Regions from separate parts of the Streptococcus sp. V940 genome, predicted to be linked through region 2. Evidence: predicted binding sites of a transcription regulator. Region 2 holds the regulator's gene; the other holds the start of a gene.
What was found. Region 2 encodes Rex, which represses fermentation and respiration genes when NADH is low (regulators of the CRP and FNR family bind a similar motif). Its sites were predicted from a motif close to TTGTGAANTANTTCACAA; they were not measured.

Region 1: the regulator Rex is predicted to act here: its motif matches at 2,435-2,452, upstream of adhE (bifunctional acetaldehyde-CoA/alcohol dehydrogenase).

Annotation. Positions count from the first base shown of each region.
Region 1 is NZ_JBTHHZ010000003.1:5,685-13,299, forward strand. It holds gene adhE (bifunctional acetaldehyde-CoA/alcohol dehydrogenase) at 1-2,399, opposite strand, end outside; gene ACXYSM_RS07685 (MORN repeat-containing protein) at 2,699-3,112, opposite strand; gene ACXYSM_RS07690 (low molecular weight protein-tyrosine-phosphatase) at 3,105-3,542, opposite strand; gene yajC (preprotein translocase subunit YajC) at 3,591-3,911, opposite strand; gene tkt (transketolase) at 4,027-6,003, opposite strand; gene ACXYSM_RS07705 (ribonuclease P) at 6,122-6,742, opposite strand; gene jag (RNA-binding cell elongation regulator Jag/EloR) at 6,796-7,615, opposite strand, start outside.
Region 2 is NZ_JBTHHZ010000001.1:692,690-700,304, reverse strand. It holds gene ACXYSM_RS03580 (CYTH domain-containing protein) at 1-72, shown strand, start outside; gene ACXYSM_RS03575 (ribose-phosphate diphosphokinase) at 196-1,146, shown strand; gene ACXYSM_RS03570 (cysteine desulfurase family protein) at 1,162-2,277, shown strand; gene ACXYSM_RS03565 (DUF1831 domain-containing protein) at 2,282-2,629, shown strand; gene ACXYSM_RS03560 (DUF4649 family protein) at 2,639-2,854, shown strand; gene ACXYSM_RS03555 (redox-sensing transcriptional repressor Rex) at 2,937-3,578, shown strand; gene ACXYSM_RS03550 (gamma-glutamyl-gamma-aminobutyrate hydrolase family protein) at 3,594-4,283, shown strand; gene ACXYSM_RS03545 (hypothetical protein) at 4,357-4,656, shown strand; gene radC (RadC family protein) at 4,659-5,339, opposite strand; gene ACXYSM_RS03535 (O-acetylhomoserine aminocarboxypropyltransferase/cysteine synthase family protein) at 5,403-6,683, opposite strand; gene ACXYSM_RS03530 (VIT1/CCC1 transporter family protein) at 6,875-7,570, shown strand.

The DNA.
Region 1 (7,615 bases), on a different contig from region 2:
GTAGAAGCTGGAAGTCCAAGCATACGAGCGATATCTTGATATTTCTCATCTGCACGGTAGTAGTTGTACTTAGGCCATGTAGCTGTCTTAGCTGGGCGTGTACCATTGTAACGGATAACGTATGGAAGCAAGATTGCATTTGTACGTCCGTGAACTGTGTGGAATTGTGCACCAATCTTGTGAGCCATTGAGTGAGAAATACCTAAGAAGGCATTCGCAAAGGCCATACCAGCAATAGTTGAAGCATTATGCATTTTCTCACGTGAGTGGAAGTCTGCATTCTTAACTGAGCTTTCAAGGTTTTCAAATACGAGTTTGATCGCTTGAAGAGCAAGACCGTCAGTGTAGTCGCTAGCCATTTGTGATACGTAAGCTTCAGTTGCGTGAGTCAATACGTCCATACCAGTATCCGCCGCAACAAATCCAGGAACTGTCAATACCAAGGCAGGGTCTACGATTGCCACAGTTGGTGTCAATGAGTAGTCAGCGATTGGGTATTTACGGTTGTTTGCTTTATCAGAGATAACGGCAAATGGAGTTACTTCAGATCCTGTACCAGATGTAGTTGGGATAGCGATGAATTTAGTCTTCTTCCCAAGCAATGGGAATTTGAAGGCACGTTTACGGATATCCATGAATTTTTGTACAAGGTCACGGAAGTCCACTTCTGGTTGCTCATAGAAGAGCCACATTACTTTAGCAGCGTCCATTGGTGATCCACCACCAAGAGCAATGATTGTATCTGGTTTGAAGGAACGCATAATCTCAGTACCACGTTCAACTGTAGTGATATCTGGATCTGGCTCTACATCTGCAAAGATTTGGTAAACAACCTTATTGCGACGAAGGTCAAGTTGCTCGATGATACGATCAAGGAAGCCAAGCTCTACCATAGCGTGGTCAGTAACGATCATGACACGCTCAACGTCACGACATTTTTGAAGGTATTGAATTGAATCACGTTCAAAGTATGTTTTTGAAGGAAGTTTCATCCATTGCATGTTATTTCTCCGTCTTCCGACTTTTTTGATATTCAAGAGGTTAATGGCGCTAACGTTATCCCCAACTGAGTTACGTCCGTAAGAACCACATCCGAGTGTCAATGATGGCAAGAAAGCATTATAAACATCCCCGATACCACCGAAAGTAGAAGGTGAGTTACAGATAACACGAATAGCTTTAACAGCTTTACCAAATTCTTTAGTCAGTTCTTCATCAGCAGTATGGATGGCAGCTGAGTGTCCAAGACCGTTAAATTCAACCATTTGACGAGCTTTTGCAATACCGTCTTCGCGGCTTTCAGATTTCAAAACTGCGATAACTGGTGATAATTTTTCACGAGTCAATGGCTCGTTTTCACCAACTTCTTTACATTCTGCAGCAAGAATGTTTGTTCCTTCTGGAACTGTAAATCCTGCTTGTTCTGCAATCCAAGTTGCGGGTTTCCCAACGATGTCAGCGTTCAATTTTGCACCAGCACAGTTTTTGCTGTTTGCTTTCACTCCGAAGCAGAACTCTTCAAGAAGAGCTTTTTCTTTTTTGTTTACAAAGTAAGTGTGGTAAGATTTGAACTCTGCTACAAATTCATCATAAATTTCTTTATCAATAATAACCGCTTGTTCAGATGCACAGACCATACCGTTGTCAAATGATTTAGACATTACGATATCGTGTGCAGCTTGGCGAATATTAGCTGATTTTTCAACATAAGCTGGAACGTTTCCGGCACCTACCCCAAGAGCTGGTTTACCACATGAGTATGCAGCTTTAACCATGGCATTCCCACCTGTTGCAAGGATTGTTGCAATACCTTCGTGGTTCATCAATGCGCTAGTTGCTTCCATAGATGGTTCAGTAATCCACTGAACACAGTTTTCAGGAGCTCCTGCTTTAATCGCTGCATCACGCACGATTTGAGCAGCGTGAGCTGATGATTCTTGAGCTGACGGGTGGAACGCAAAGACAATAGGATTACGAGTCTTCAATGAAATCAAAGCTTTAAAGATTGCTGTTGAAGTAGGGTTTGTTGTTGGAGTGATACCACAAACAACACCAACCGGTTCAGCGATAAGAGTCAATCCTGTCACATCGTCTTCTTCAATAACACCAACTGTTTTAGTGTGGCGCATGTTATTTACCACGTGCTCACAGGCAAACAAGTTTTTAGTCGCTTTATCTTCAAATACTCCACGTCCTGTTTCTTCAAAGGCATGTAGAGCCAATTCTCCGTGGGCATCAAGAGCTGCAACTGAAGCTTTTGCTACAATATAATCGACTTGATCTTGGTCAAGTTTATGCATTTCTTCAAGGGCAACTAAAGCTTTTTGCACCAAACCATCGACATGCTTTTCAGCAGCGAGTTTCTTTTCCTCTGGTGTTACAGTTTTTTTATCAGCCATATTTTCCTCCATAGCTTTCAAGGATTGTAAGTCCTTTGTTAATTTTTTCACAATCTTATTATAACTCTTTTTTCAAGATTTGTAAACAGTTTCATAGAAATTTCACAAACTTTTTTTATTCGCTTGTGAAAATAATTTTACACAGCCCTACCCATAAACTTTTTAGCTTATACTTTGTGAATAATCCCATAAAACTTTTATTTTTCACAAACTTCATTGTAAAAAGGTATTGAAAGGCGTCTCAACTTCCATGTAAGCGCTTTCTTTGAGTGCGGTATATTACCCCCTCTAAGAGGAGGTTATTGTGCTTGTTGGAAGAGCCCTTGTTTAAAGTCACCTTCATAGACAACTTCTTGCTCTGTAGTCAGTTTTCCTTTTCCTTCAGCTTGGCCATTAACAAAGTCACCTTCATAAACCCAGCCCTCTTTAGCTTGGTAGGTCCCTTTACCGTTAAATGCTCCATTTTTAAATTCACCAGTATAAGTGTCGCCATTTGAGAAGGTCATTGTGCCTTTGCCATTCATCTTTCCACGTACAATACTTCCATCATATACAAGTGAATCGCCATCCAGTTTCAAAACTCCTTGCTTAGGCATATTCCCTACAAATACAAATATAGCACAAAGAGCTATGACTACTACTGTTGCAATTTCCAAACGAGGACGCGTTATATAGACACTGTACTTATCATAGAATTTCTTTAAATTATCCATTTTTTGCCTCATTTTCTAAACGTGTTAGCCAAGCTTGGCAACCAGTTAAAACTCGATCGTAAGTTTCATCAAAATCACCTGTATACCATGGATCAGGAACACCCTCAGAAGCAAATGCCTCTAGCTTGTGTTGTTGGTCTTGTGGACACATTCGAGTCAAATCTAGAAGATTGGACTCGTCCATCCCAATGACATAATCAAAATATTCAAAATCATCCTTAGAAATTTGCTGTGATGTTTTTGATGAATCATAAGGAATCTCGTGAGCTTTAAAAATTTTCTGAGTTCCTTTGTGAATTGGATTTCCATGTTCCCAAGAAGAAGTTGCTCTACTTTCAATCTCATAATCATCGGTTAAAGATTTCATAACAAATTCTGCCATAGGACTACGGCAAATATTACCAAGACATACAAAAACAACTTTCTTCATTATTGTTCCCCATCTTCATAGAAAAAGGGGTATGAGATCCACCCCGTTTTATTCTTCAATCGCGCTTTCACCATCGACAACTGTACCTTCTGATGTAACAGCCTCTTTAAGTGGCAAGACAGATTTGATAGCTCCAAGTTCAAAAGTCAAGTAAACTCCGTCTACATCAAGTACGATCGTTCTGTTTTCGGTATCAACTTCATCAACTGTACCGTATAAACCACCGATGGTAATGACTTCATAGCCTTTTTGAAGTTTATTTAGACTCTCCATGCGTTTTTCAGCTTGTTTCTTTTGAGAACGTTGCATAAAGAACATCAAGGCAAACATTCCTACAAGCATAATCACAAATGTTAAATTTGCATTCATTGTATTTTCTCCTTTGTAATTCAGATAAAACTACTATATCAAATTTCACTATTTTTTACAAGATTGCACCTTAGTTTTAGGCCAATAAAAAACCAGAGCAAAGCTCTGATTTTTCTTATTTCAAGTTGTTTACAAGTTCTACTAAGTTTTCAACTGTAAATCCATACTCTGCCAACACTTTTGAAGCTGGGGCAGATGCTCCAAAGGTATCAATACCGAGAACTGCTCCATCAAGACCAACGTATTTGTACCAGTTTTGAGTCGCTCCCATTTCAACCGCCACACGGCGACGAACTGCATTTGGTAGGATTTCTTCTTTGTATGCGGCATCTTGCGCATCAAAGACATCCGTAGATGGCATGCTGACTACGCGAACTTTTCCACCTTGACTTGCCAATTCTTTAGCAGCTGCAACTGCTAGATTAACCTCTGAACCTGTTGCAATCAAAATCGTGTCAAAGTCTGTAGCATTTTCATAGACAACATAAGCACCTTTCGCAACCTTATCAAAGTCTGTTCCTTCCTCAACAGTCAAGTTTTGACGAGTCAAGACGAGGGCAGTTGGTGTTTTCTCACTCTTCACTGCAAGGTACCAAGCTGCTTGAGTTTCACGCGCATCTGCTGGACGGAAAACATTAAGGTTTGGAATCGCACGAAGTCCTGCCAAGTGCTCAATTGGTTCATGAGTTGGTCCATCTTCACCAACTGCGATTGAATCGTGGGTGAAGACATAGGTCACAGGAAGACCTTGTAGAGCTGATAAACGAACTGCTGCTTTAAGGTAATCTGAGAAGACGAAGAAAGTTCCACCATAAACTCGAAGTCCACCATGAAGAGCCATTCCGTTCAAAACTGTACCCATTGCAAATTCACGAACACCAAATTGGATATTACGGTTCAAGCGATTTGCATCGTCCTGAAGTCCATCAGTTTTGATGTAAGTCATATTTGAATGAGCAAGGTCAGCTGATCCACCAAGGAAGGTTGGCAATTTAGCAGCCACTACATTTAAAGCATCCTGACTTGAGTTACGAGTTGCTTGAGAGAAGCCGTTTTCTAAAGCTGGGAAGTCTTCTGGAGTCAATTCAACTGGATCGCGTCCGTCGATGATTGCTTCCACTTCTGCAGCAAGCTCTGGGTAAGCTTCTTTATAATCTGCAACTAGTTTTGTCCATGCTTCATATGCTGATGCACCTCGGTCCGCAACATTTTCTTTGAAATCAGCATAAACTTCTGCTGGGATTTCAAATGGTTCGTAGTCCCAACCAAGGGCTTGACGAGTTGCAGCAGTTTCGTCTGCACCTAGAGGAGCACCGTGTACGGCATTAGTTCCTTGTTTGTTTGGCGAACCATAACCAATAACAGTTTTCACTTCAATCAAAGATGGTTTGCCAGAAGCCTTAGCTTCTTCAATAGCTGCTTGAATAGCTTCTAAGTCTGTCCCGTCTTCAACCAAGGCTGTATGCCAACCATAAGCATTATAACGATCGCGAACACTCTCTGTGAATGAATCTTTTGTCTCACCGTCCAAGTTGATATCATTTGAATCATAGAGAACAACCAATTTGTCAAGTTTCTGCAAACCTGCATAAGAAGCAGCTTCACTTGATACACCTTCCATCAAGTCACCATCTCCACAGATAACATATGTGTAGTGATCAAAGATGTTATAACCTTCGCGGTTATACTTGGCTGCAAGGAAACGTTCTGCTTGTGCAAAACCTGTCGCAGTCGCAATCCCTTGTCCTAGAGGACCTGTTGTTGCATCAACCCCTGCTGTATGACCAAATTCTGGGTGACCTGGAGTTTTAGATCCCCATTGACGGAAACTCTTCACTTCATCCATACTCACATCTTCAAATCCAGAAAGGTGAAGAAGGGCATAGAGAAGCATTGATCCGTGACCCGCTGAAAGAATAAAACGGTCGCGGTTGATCCAGTTTGGTTGAGCTGGATTGATACGAAGTTCTTTAGTGAAAAGGCTGTAAGCCATCGGTGCTGCACCCATTACCACCCCTGGGTGACCTGAATTAGCTTTATTAATAGCGTCAATACCCAAGAAACGAATAGCATTAACAGATAGATTTGACATAGAATTTCCTTTCTATTTAAGGTGATAAGTTTATCACATATCCTATTCTACTATTATATGAAAAAACAGATAGAATAGCAATAAAACAATTTACTATAAAATGACTCAGCCGATTATACTAATCTCTAGTCACTTGATAGTAAGGTGATAGTTTTTCAAAACCTCTATCAAGTTTATCTAGAAGCTTATCTATAGTATCTTCATCGGCTACTGGAATATCAACTTTTACTAAAACCTTACGAATCTCCTGATTGGATAATTGTTGTCTTAAAAGTTGCCTTTTCTCCTCAGTAGCTTGTACTCTATAGCTTTCATCGTTTTCCTGAACCCAATAATAGATTCTATCAACCACTGGGATATCCAATATTTTAGCCTGTTTTGACAAGGTAGCCTCATCTTTCTTTCTCTCTACAAAGCTGACTTCTATAGAGATTCCCCAATTATTCTGATTTCCATACAAACGAAGAGCCATCATGGGCTCTGTTACATGCCCCTCTCTCTGTAAATAAACCCAGAAATGTGGTCGTAATCTCTGCGCTTGATTCATCCATTGACTGGTTGGGTGTAAATTCCAATCGGAATGCCTAGCTTGAAAACATTCCGCTAGGTGAGTAAATGCCTTTCGCGCTTCCTGCCCTTTTTGACGCAGGTCTAGCATTTTATCCTTTTCAGTTCCTGCTTTTTCAGGATTCCGGTACTGTTCCCCTTGATAAGCAAGATAGTCCTTGATTTCTTTCATTTTACTCCTTCTTCAGTTAGAAAAAAATCAGGCTTTCCCTGATTTTTCATTTTTTATTCTGTGTCAACTACAACGTAACGATTTGGTTCGTCACCTTCAGAGTAGCTAGTAACACCTTCCATTCGTGAGATGATACGATGGATAATTTTACGCTCGCTGCTTGACATTGGATCTGTCATCTGACTACGGCCTTCTTCTAAGACACGTGTAGCTAATTTTTGAGCATAACTTTGTAACACTTCTGCACGATGTTCAACATAATCATTCACGTTGATAGTAATGTAGAAAGTTTTTGAATAACGATTGTAGAGGTAATTTTGTGCCAAAAGTTGAAGGGATTTCAAAACCTTACCATGGTAACCAATGATACGGCCTGGCTCATTTGTATCAATTTGCATGTTGATAGAGCGACGGTTAGAAGTGCTAGAAATAGTTCCCTCAACATCCATATCATCGATGATTGCTTGAACATAATTGGTTACTTCTTCAACAACCTTTTCGGTGTCGTATGTTGGCTCGACTTTCAAACCAAGATTTTCTAAGTCGCTGCCTTTTTCAGGCTCAACTTCATCTTGAATTTCTTCAGGTTGCAATTCTTTTAAAACTTCAATATGGCCTGTTTCTTCTAAAATCGTGCTGGCTTCTTTATCATTCTTAAGAATTTCAGCCTTGACTTCTTCAGAAATTTCTTGGCCTTCTTCTTCAATTTTCTTGATAGCTGCAACTACATGTCCCAAATCAACTGTTGCTTCACTGACTGTTTTAACTGGATCATTTTGATCATTAATTTCTTTTGGAACTCCCTTGATTGCCTGCTGATTCGCTTTTACAACAGTTGTTTCACTGATTGCTTCGATATCAACTTGAGCTGGT
Region 2 (7,615 bases):
GCGAATGAAATCCAATATAAGAAAGCTCCTTCAAAATTAGTGAGATTTATAGAAAATATGAAAAAATACTGAAATTATCTTCTTTTTTTGATAAAATAGAAGGGATAAAAAATAATAGAATCTGTGAAAGAAAACACTTTCCTTCAGAATTGTTTTTTTCACTGATTTACTTAGTTTATAGAGGACGGTTTATCGATGTCAGATACAAAAAATATGAAGCTTTTTTCACTTTCATCTAATCATGAAATAGCTCAAAAAATTGCAGATGCTGCAGGTGTTCCACTTGGAAAGTTATCATCACGTCAATTCTCAGATGGTGAAATCCAAGTTAATATCGAAGAAAGTGTTCGTGGATATGATGTTTATATCATCCAATCAACCAGCTACCCTGTAAATAACCACTTGATGGAACTATTAATCATGGTTGATGCCTGTGTTCGTGCTAGCGCAAATACCATTAACGTTGTTCTTCCATACTTTGGTTATGCTCGTCAAGACCGTATTGCTTCTTCTCGCGAACCTCTTACAGCTAAACTTGTTGCAAATATGTTGGTAAAAGCTGGGGTTAGTCGTGTATTGACACTGGACCTTCATGCTGTTCAGGTACAAGGTTTCTTTGATATTCCTGTAGATAACCTTTATACTATTCCGCTATTTGCAAAACACTACATTGATAAAGGTTTAACTGGTCCAGATGTGGTTGTTGTCAGCCCTAAAAACTCAGGTGTAAAGCGTGCTCGTAGCCTTGCTGAATACCTTGATGCTCCGATTGCTATCATTGACTATGCTCAAGATGATTCTGAACGTAGCCAAGGTTACATTATTGGAGAGGTTGAAGGTAAGAAAGCAATCTTAATCGATGACATTCTTAATACAGGCCGTACTTTCTCTGAAGCTGCTAAAATTTTGGAACGCGATGGTGCTACTGAAATTTACGTGGTATCCAGCCATGGATTGTTCGTTAACGGTGCTGCGGAGTTGTTAGATGCAACTGATATCAAGGAAGTCTTGGTGACAGATTCTGTATTGACAGAAAGTAAAAAACCTAAAAATGTACAATATATTACCGCAAGCGAACTAATTGGTGATGCCATGGTTCGTATTCATGAAAGAAAACCAGTTAGTCCACTATTTAAATTTAAATAGAAATTAGGTGAGTTTTTGATTTATTTAGATAATGCTGCTACGACACCTATGTCATCTGCAGCTATCTCAGCAATGACTCTGGTCATGCAGGAGACTTATGGCAATCCTTCTAGTATTCACGGTCATGGGCGTCAGGCAGGTAAATTATTACGTGAAGCCCGTCAAGAATTAGCAGGTTTACTAGGTACAAAACCCCAACACATTTTCTTCACTTCTGGTGGTACAGAAAGTAATAATACTGCTATTATCGGCTACTGTCTTCGTCATCAAAATCGCGGAAAACACATTATTACTACTGCTATCGAGCATCATGCTGTGCTTGAACCTATTGAATATCTAGTTGAAAAATTTGGGTTTGAAGTGACAATTCTAGAACCTGAAAATCAAGAAATCACAGCAGAGCAAGTTAAAAATGCACTCCGTGAAGATTCTATTCTAGTTTCAACCATGTATGCCAATAATGAAACAGGTACTCTCTTGCCAATCGCTGAAATTGGTCAGATTTTAAAAGGACATTCAGCAGCTTATCATGTAGATGCTGTTCAAGCTGTCGGAAAGCTAGAAATTCTTCCTGAAGAACTAGGAATAGATTTCCTCAGTGCTTCTGCTCATAAATTTCACGGTCCAAAGGGGATAGGTTTCCTATACGCTGCATCTACAGATTTTGATCCTTACCTACATGGTGGAGATCAAGAACAGAAAAAAAGAGCAGGAACAGAAAATCTTCCCGCAATTATAGGTATGGTTGCAGCTCTTAAGGATGATATCGATCATCTAGAGATTAACTTTAGTAAAGTTCAAAAACTACAGGAAGTTTTTCTAACTGAAATGGCTGGAGCAACCTATTATCTCAATCAAAGTAAAGAGCAACTACCTTATGTCCTAAATATCGGATTCCCAGATCAACGCAACGATCTACTACTACTTCGTTTAGACCTTGAAGGTATTTCTATTTCAACAGGTTCTGCTTGTACAGCTGGTGTTGTTCAGGTCAGTCATGTTCTTCAAGCCTTCTACGGTGAAGACTCTCCTCGCTTACACGAGTCAGTTCGCGTCAGCATTTCACCTCAAAATACAGAACAAGAAATGATTACTCTTGCTAAAACTCTTAAAAATATCATCGGAGGATAACTCAATGGCATTCGAACAAACGATTAAACTAAAAAATTGCCGTTATGATTACACACTTAGCCCAACTGTAAAAAAATTTACGCTTAAAGATAATACTTTTTTTGAGACAAAAGTTGGGAACTATGAATTAACACGCCTTCTTGAAAAAGTTCCAAACAGTGGAGAAGGTTTTCAACTTAAGATTATCATCAACAAAGACTTAACTGGGGTCAAAATCAACATCACTGATAAATTTGGTCTACGTTTGGTTGATATCTTCAAATCAGAAGAAACTCACATTCACCAAGAGAAATTCTACTTCTTGATGGATAGTCTTGTTGAACGTGGTGTATTTACAAAAAGCGAAAGATAGAAGGTCATTATGTTTCGATTAACTTACAAGGACTCCTATCAAGTAGAGCGTATTCAAGAATACGAGGACTACGAAGCTCTGATGCTTTCTCTATCAGGCTGTGTAACCCTTCCTGATACTACTCTTATTACTTCATTAACACATAATGGAGTTGAAATTTATCAGGGACTTCTAGGTAATCTCTACCGCTTTTTAAGGACTTACCACGAAACTAAGATAAACTAAGATTTTTCTTAGTTTTTTTTTCGTTATTGTTGCATTTTTCACAAGCTTTCTATAAAATAGTAGATAGAAAGGTTGTGATTTTGTGAAAGAAAAACAGTCTGCTATTCCTAAAGCAACAGCAAAGAGACTTTCTCTCTATTACCGTATTTTTAAAAGATTTAATGCTGAAAAAATTGAAAGAGCCAATTCCAAACAAATTGCAGAAGCAATTGGAATTGATTCTGCCACTGTACGTCGTGACTTCTCTTACTTTGGGGAACTTGGACGTCGTGGATTTGGCTATGATGTCAAAAAGCTCATGAACTTTTTTGCTGATCTTTTAAATGATAATTCTATTACCAATGTGATGCTTGTGGGTATTGGAAATATGGGACATGCCCTCCTCCACTACCGCTTTCATGAGCGTAACAAGATGAAAATCATCATGGCTTTTGACCTAGATGATCATCCTGAGGTTGGCACCAAAACTCCTGACGGTGTTCCAATCTATGGAATCTCACAAATAAAGGACAAAATCAAGGATAGTGATGTTAAAACTGCCATTCTTACTGTTCCTAGTGTTAAATCTCAAGAAGTTGCAGAACTATTAGTCGACGCCGGTATCAAAGGTATTCTTAGTTTTTCTCCTGTGCACCTACATCTTCCTAAAGACGTAGTTGTTCAGTATGTCGATCTTACAAGCGAACTTCAAACCCTCCTCTATTTCATGCGTAAAGAGGATTAGAAAGTGTAAATATTTATGAATAAACCAGTTATTGGGATTACAGGAAACGAAAAGGCCCATCCAGACGATGAGCTTATGATGAGTTATGCTGCCAAAGGCTTTGTTGAAGGAGTTAAGGAAGCTGGAGGTATCCCCATTATCCTACCAATTGGTGATGAAGAAATGGCCAGTTACTACATTAGCTTAATTGATAAACTGATTCTAACCGGTGGACAAAATGTTGACCCTAAATACTATGGTGAGCCAAAAGCTATTGATAGCGACGATTACCACCTTCAACGTGATATTTTTGAGTTAGCCCTCATTAAAGAAGCAATCAAGAAAAATAAACCAATTTTTTCTGTCTGTCGTGGTACTCAACTTTTTAACGTAGCCATGGGCGGGTCTCTTTATCAAGATATCGAAGATCATTGGCAAGATACTTCCGCTGAATACACCACTCAGCGTCTTGTCACAGAACCAAATACTATTCTTCGAGAAATTTATGGAGAAATCTCTCATATCAACTCTTTCCACCATCAGAGCATCAAAGATTTAGCTCCTAATCTTCAGGTTGTAGCACATGATCCTAAAGATGGTATTATCGAAGCTGTTACAAGTACGGACGGTTTCCCTTATCTCGGTGTTCAATGGCATCCAGAATTTCTCTTTGAAAATCGCCCCAAAGATAAAACACTTTTCGACTATGTTGTCAATGAATTGTAAATTCGATAAATTAGCTAATTAATTATGAATGAACTTACCCCACCTTCTACTCATGACCTTTTGAGAAATTTAGATGTTAATGTTTTCTCATCTGTTAAGAGCAAGGAAATTGACCATTTTTCAACCTATTTGTAAAAAGGCAGATGCAAAATTTAAAGGCGGATTTCGTTCTTCGCTTGTTTTTTATAGAGATATCTTGATCCACTCAAAAAAGTATTATAAAATTCAGGACTTCAATGCTATTATTGACTTTATCGTGCAAGAAAAGTTGCTAGTCCCTACAATTGATCCTCTTCCTAAAATTGATATGAACGAAGTTGAGTCCTATGCTTTACAAGCGATTGAGCAGGGTCCCCTAAACTTCAAAAAATAATCCTATATCAGGTCCGTCTTCTCACGGTAACTAAAATAATCAGAATGAGAGACAATTAAATGGTCTAATAAGACCAATCCCATTAATTCGCAGGCTTCTTTAACAAGCTTCGTAACATGGTCATCATTGGGGCTAGGAACTACTGCTCCTGATGGATGATTATGAACCAGAATCACAGATGTTGCCATATGCTTCAAAGCGTAGTGGAGAATTTCTCTCGGTTCAGCAATGCTTCTCGTGGCAGACCCGATAAAAATAGTCTGCTGGTGAATGATTTGATTTTGAGTATTCAGATAGAGCGCCACTAGGTGCTCTTGTTTTTTATCTCCAAGCTCAGACTGCATCTTTTTAGCTAGTTTTCGACTGCTAAGAATACTCTCCATTTCCACTGTTTCCCTTTTATGGATACGGTAGCCTAATTCAATAACGGCTTGTAATTCAATAGCCTTAACACGTCCAATACCCGATAGAGTCTGCAATTCCTGTAGACTCATTCTTTTGAGGTCAGTTAAACATGTCAGCTTATTTAAGACCTTCTGTGCTATTTCAAAAACATTGGCCTGTTTTGTCCCTGTCCTTAGTAATATTGCCAGTAATTCTTGGTTGCTGAGTGCTTCTACTCCTTCTCTGACTAGTCTCTCTCTTGGTAAAAGTGAATCTTCTTGAAATGAAATACTATACATAAAAATCCTCCTCACTTTATTATTCGTGAGAAGGATGCTTAATTTCATAAAAACTAGTTATTTTTAGATTTTTTCAAGTGCTAGTCGTAAATCTTCAATCAAATCATCGACATTTTCAAGACCGATTGAAAGTCGGATTTGATTTTTAGTTACTCCTGCTGCTTCTAGATCAGAGTCAGACAATTGAGCATGAGTTGTAGTTGCTGGATGGACGACCAATGATTTTGCATCTGCCACATTGGCTAGGTTTGAAAAGATTTCTAAGCTATCAATCACCTTACGAGCTTCTGCTTCTCCACCTTTAACATGGAAGGTAAAGATTGAACCAACACCTTTTGGTAAATATTTTTCAGCCAAGGCATGGTAAGGGCTATCAGCTAATTTTGGATAATTAACTTTTTCAACTTTTGGATGGTTGACAAGGAAATCAACGATTTTCTCAGCGTTTTGCACATGGCGTTCAACACGGAGAGATAGCGTTTCAAGGCCTTGTAGGAGCAAGAATGAGTTAAATGGTGAAAGGGCAGCTCCCATATCGCGAAGCAATTGAACGCGAGCAGCAACGATAAATGCTGCAACACCAACATCACGAGTATAGCTCAAATTATGGTAGCTTGGATCTTCATTGACGAATTGAGGGAATTTCCCTGAAGCAGCCCAGTCAAATTTACCGCTATCAACAATGACACCGCCAATAGTTGTACCGTGTCCACCGATAAATTTAGTTGCCGAGTGAACTGAGATATCTACACCGTGTGAAAAGACATTAATGAGATATGGTGTTGCAAAGGTATTGTCTGCAACCAAAGGAATCTGATGTTTATGAGCAATTTCAGCTATTTTTTCAATATCAGGAATGTTGATAACTGGATTACCCAAAGTTTCAATCAAAACAAGTTTGGTACTCTCTTTAATCGCTGCCTCTACTTCTTCTAGATTATCAATATCAACAAAAGTTGTGGTGATTCCGTATCGAGGAAGGGTTTCTTTCAACAGGTTAAAGGTACCACCGTAGATAGTTGAAGCTGCAACAACATGATCACCTGCGTGAGCAAGTCCAAGGATAGTATAAGTAAGAGCTGCCATTCCAGAAGCTGTGGCAAGTGCCCCTACTCCGCCTTCTAGAGCTGCAATACGCTCTTCAAAGGCTGATGTAGTAGGATTTGTGATACGAGTATAGATATTTCCAGCTTTTTGAAGGGCAAAAAGGTCTGCACCCTCCTGTGTATCTGCAAATACAAAAGATGTTGTTTGATAAATAGGGACAGCACGAGACTTGGTAGTAGCATCTACCACTTGTCCTGCATGCAATTGAAGAGTTTCAAATTTAAATTCACGAGTCATCATCAGACCTCCAAAGATTTCATTAAATTAATTGTATCATCTATGACAGTCAGTTACAAATACAACTTTGTTATATATTGGCATAAGCAATAGCTATGGCTATTATTAAAATTGTAGAACTTTTTTCAGATAGTTTAAAAAGTTTGTTTTCGCTTCTCCCATACTTTATAATGGATAAAAAGGAGAAGACTATGTCAGAAATTACACATGAAATTGATTCAAACTTCGCTGGTCGTTTAAATATTTTACGTGCTGGTGTACTCGGAGCCAATGACGGGATCATTTCCATCGCTGGAGTTGTTATCGGGGTTGCCAGTGCGACCAGTAATATCTGGATAATCTTTCTTTCAGGTTTGGCTGCCATCTTAGCGGGGGCCTTCTCTATGGCTGGAGGTGAATATGTTTCAGTATCCACTCAAAAAGACACTGAAGAAGCCGCTGTAGCTCGAGAGCAATTACTTTTGGATAAGGATATCGAGGCTGCAAAGAAATCTCTCTATGCTGCTTATCTTCAAAATGGTGAATGTGAAACATCAGCCCAACTATTAGTTAACAAAGCTTTTTTAAAAAATCCACTTAAGGCGCTAGTCGAAGAAAAATACGGAATCGAGTATGAAGAGTTTACCAATCCTTGGCATGCTGCAGCATCTAGTTTCATAGCTTTTGTTCTTGGTAGTCTACCACCAATGCTTTCCATTACCATCTTTCCAAGTGACTACCGAATCCCTGCTACTGTTTTTATCGTTGCGATTTCTCTATTGATTACAGGTTACACCAGTGCCAAACTTGGGAAAGCCCCAACTAAAACAGCTATGATTCGTAACCTTTGTATCGGTCTTTTGACCATGGGAGTTACCTATCTATTGGGTCAGTTGTTTAGTATTTAAAAAAGAGAGTGGAACAGAAATCGGTAATTCGTTAGAATTCGATTT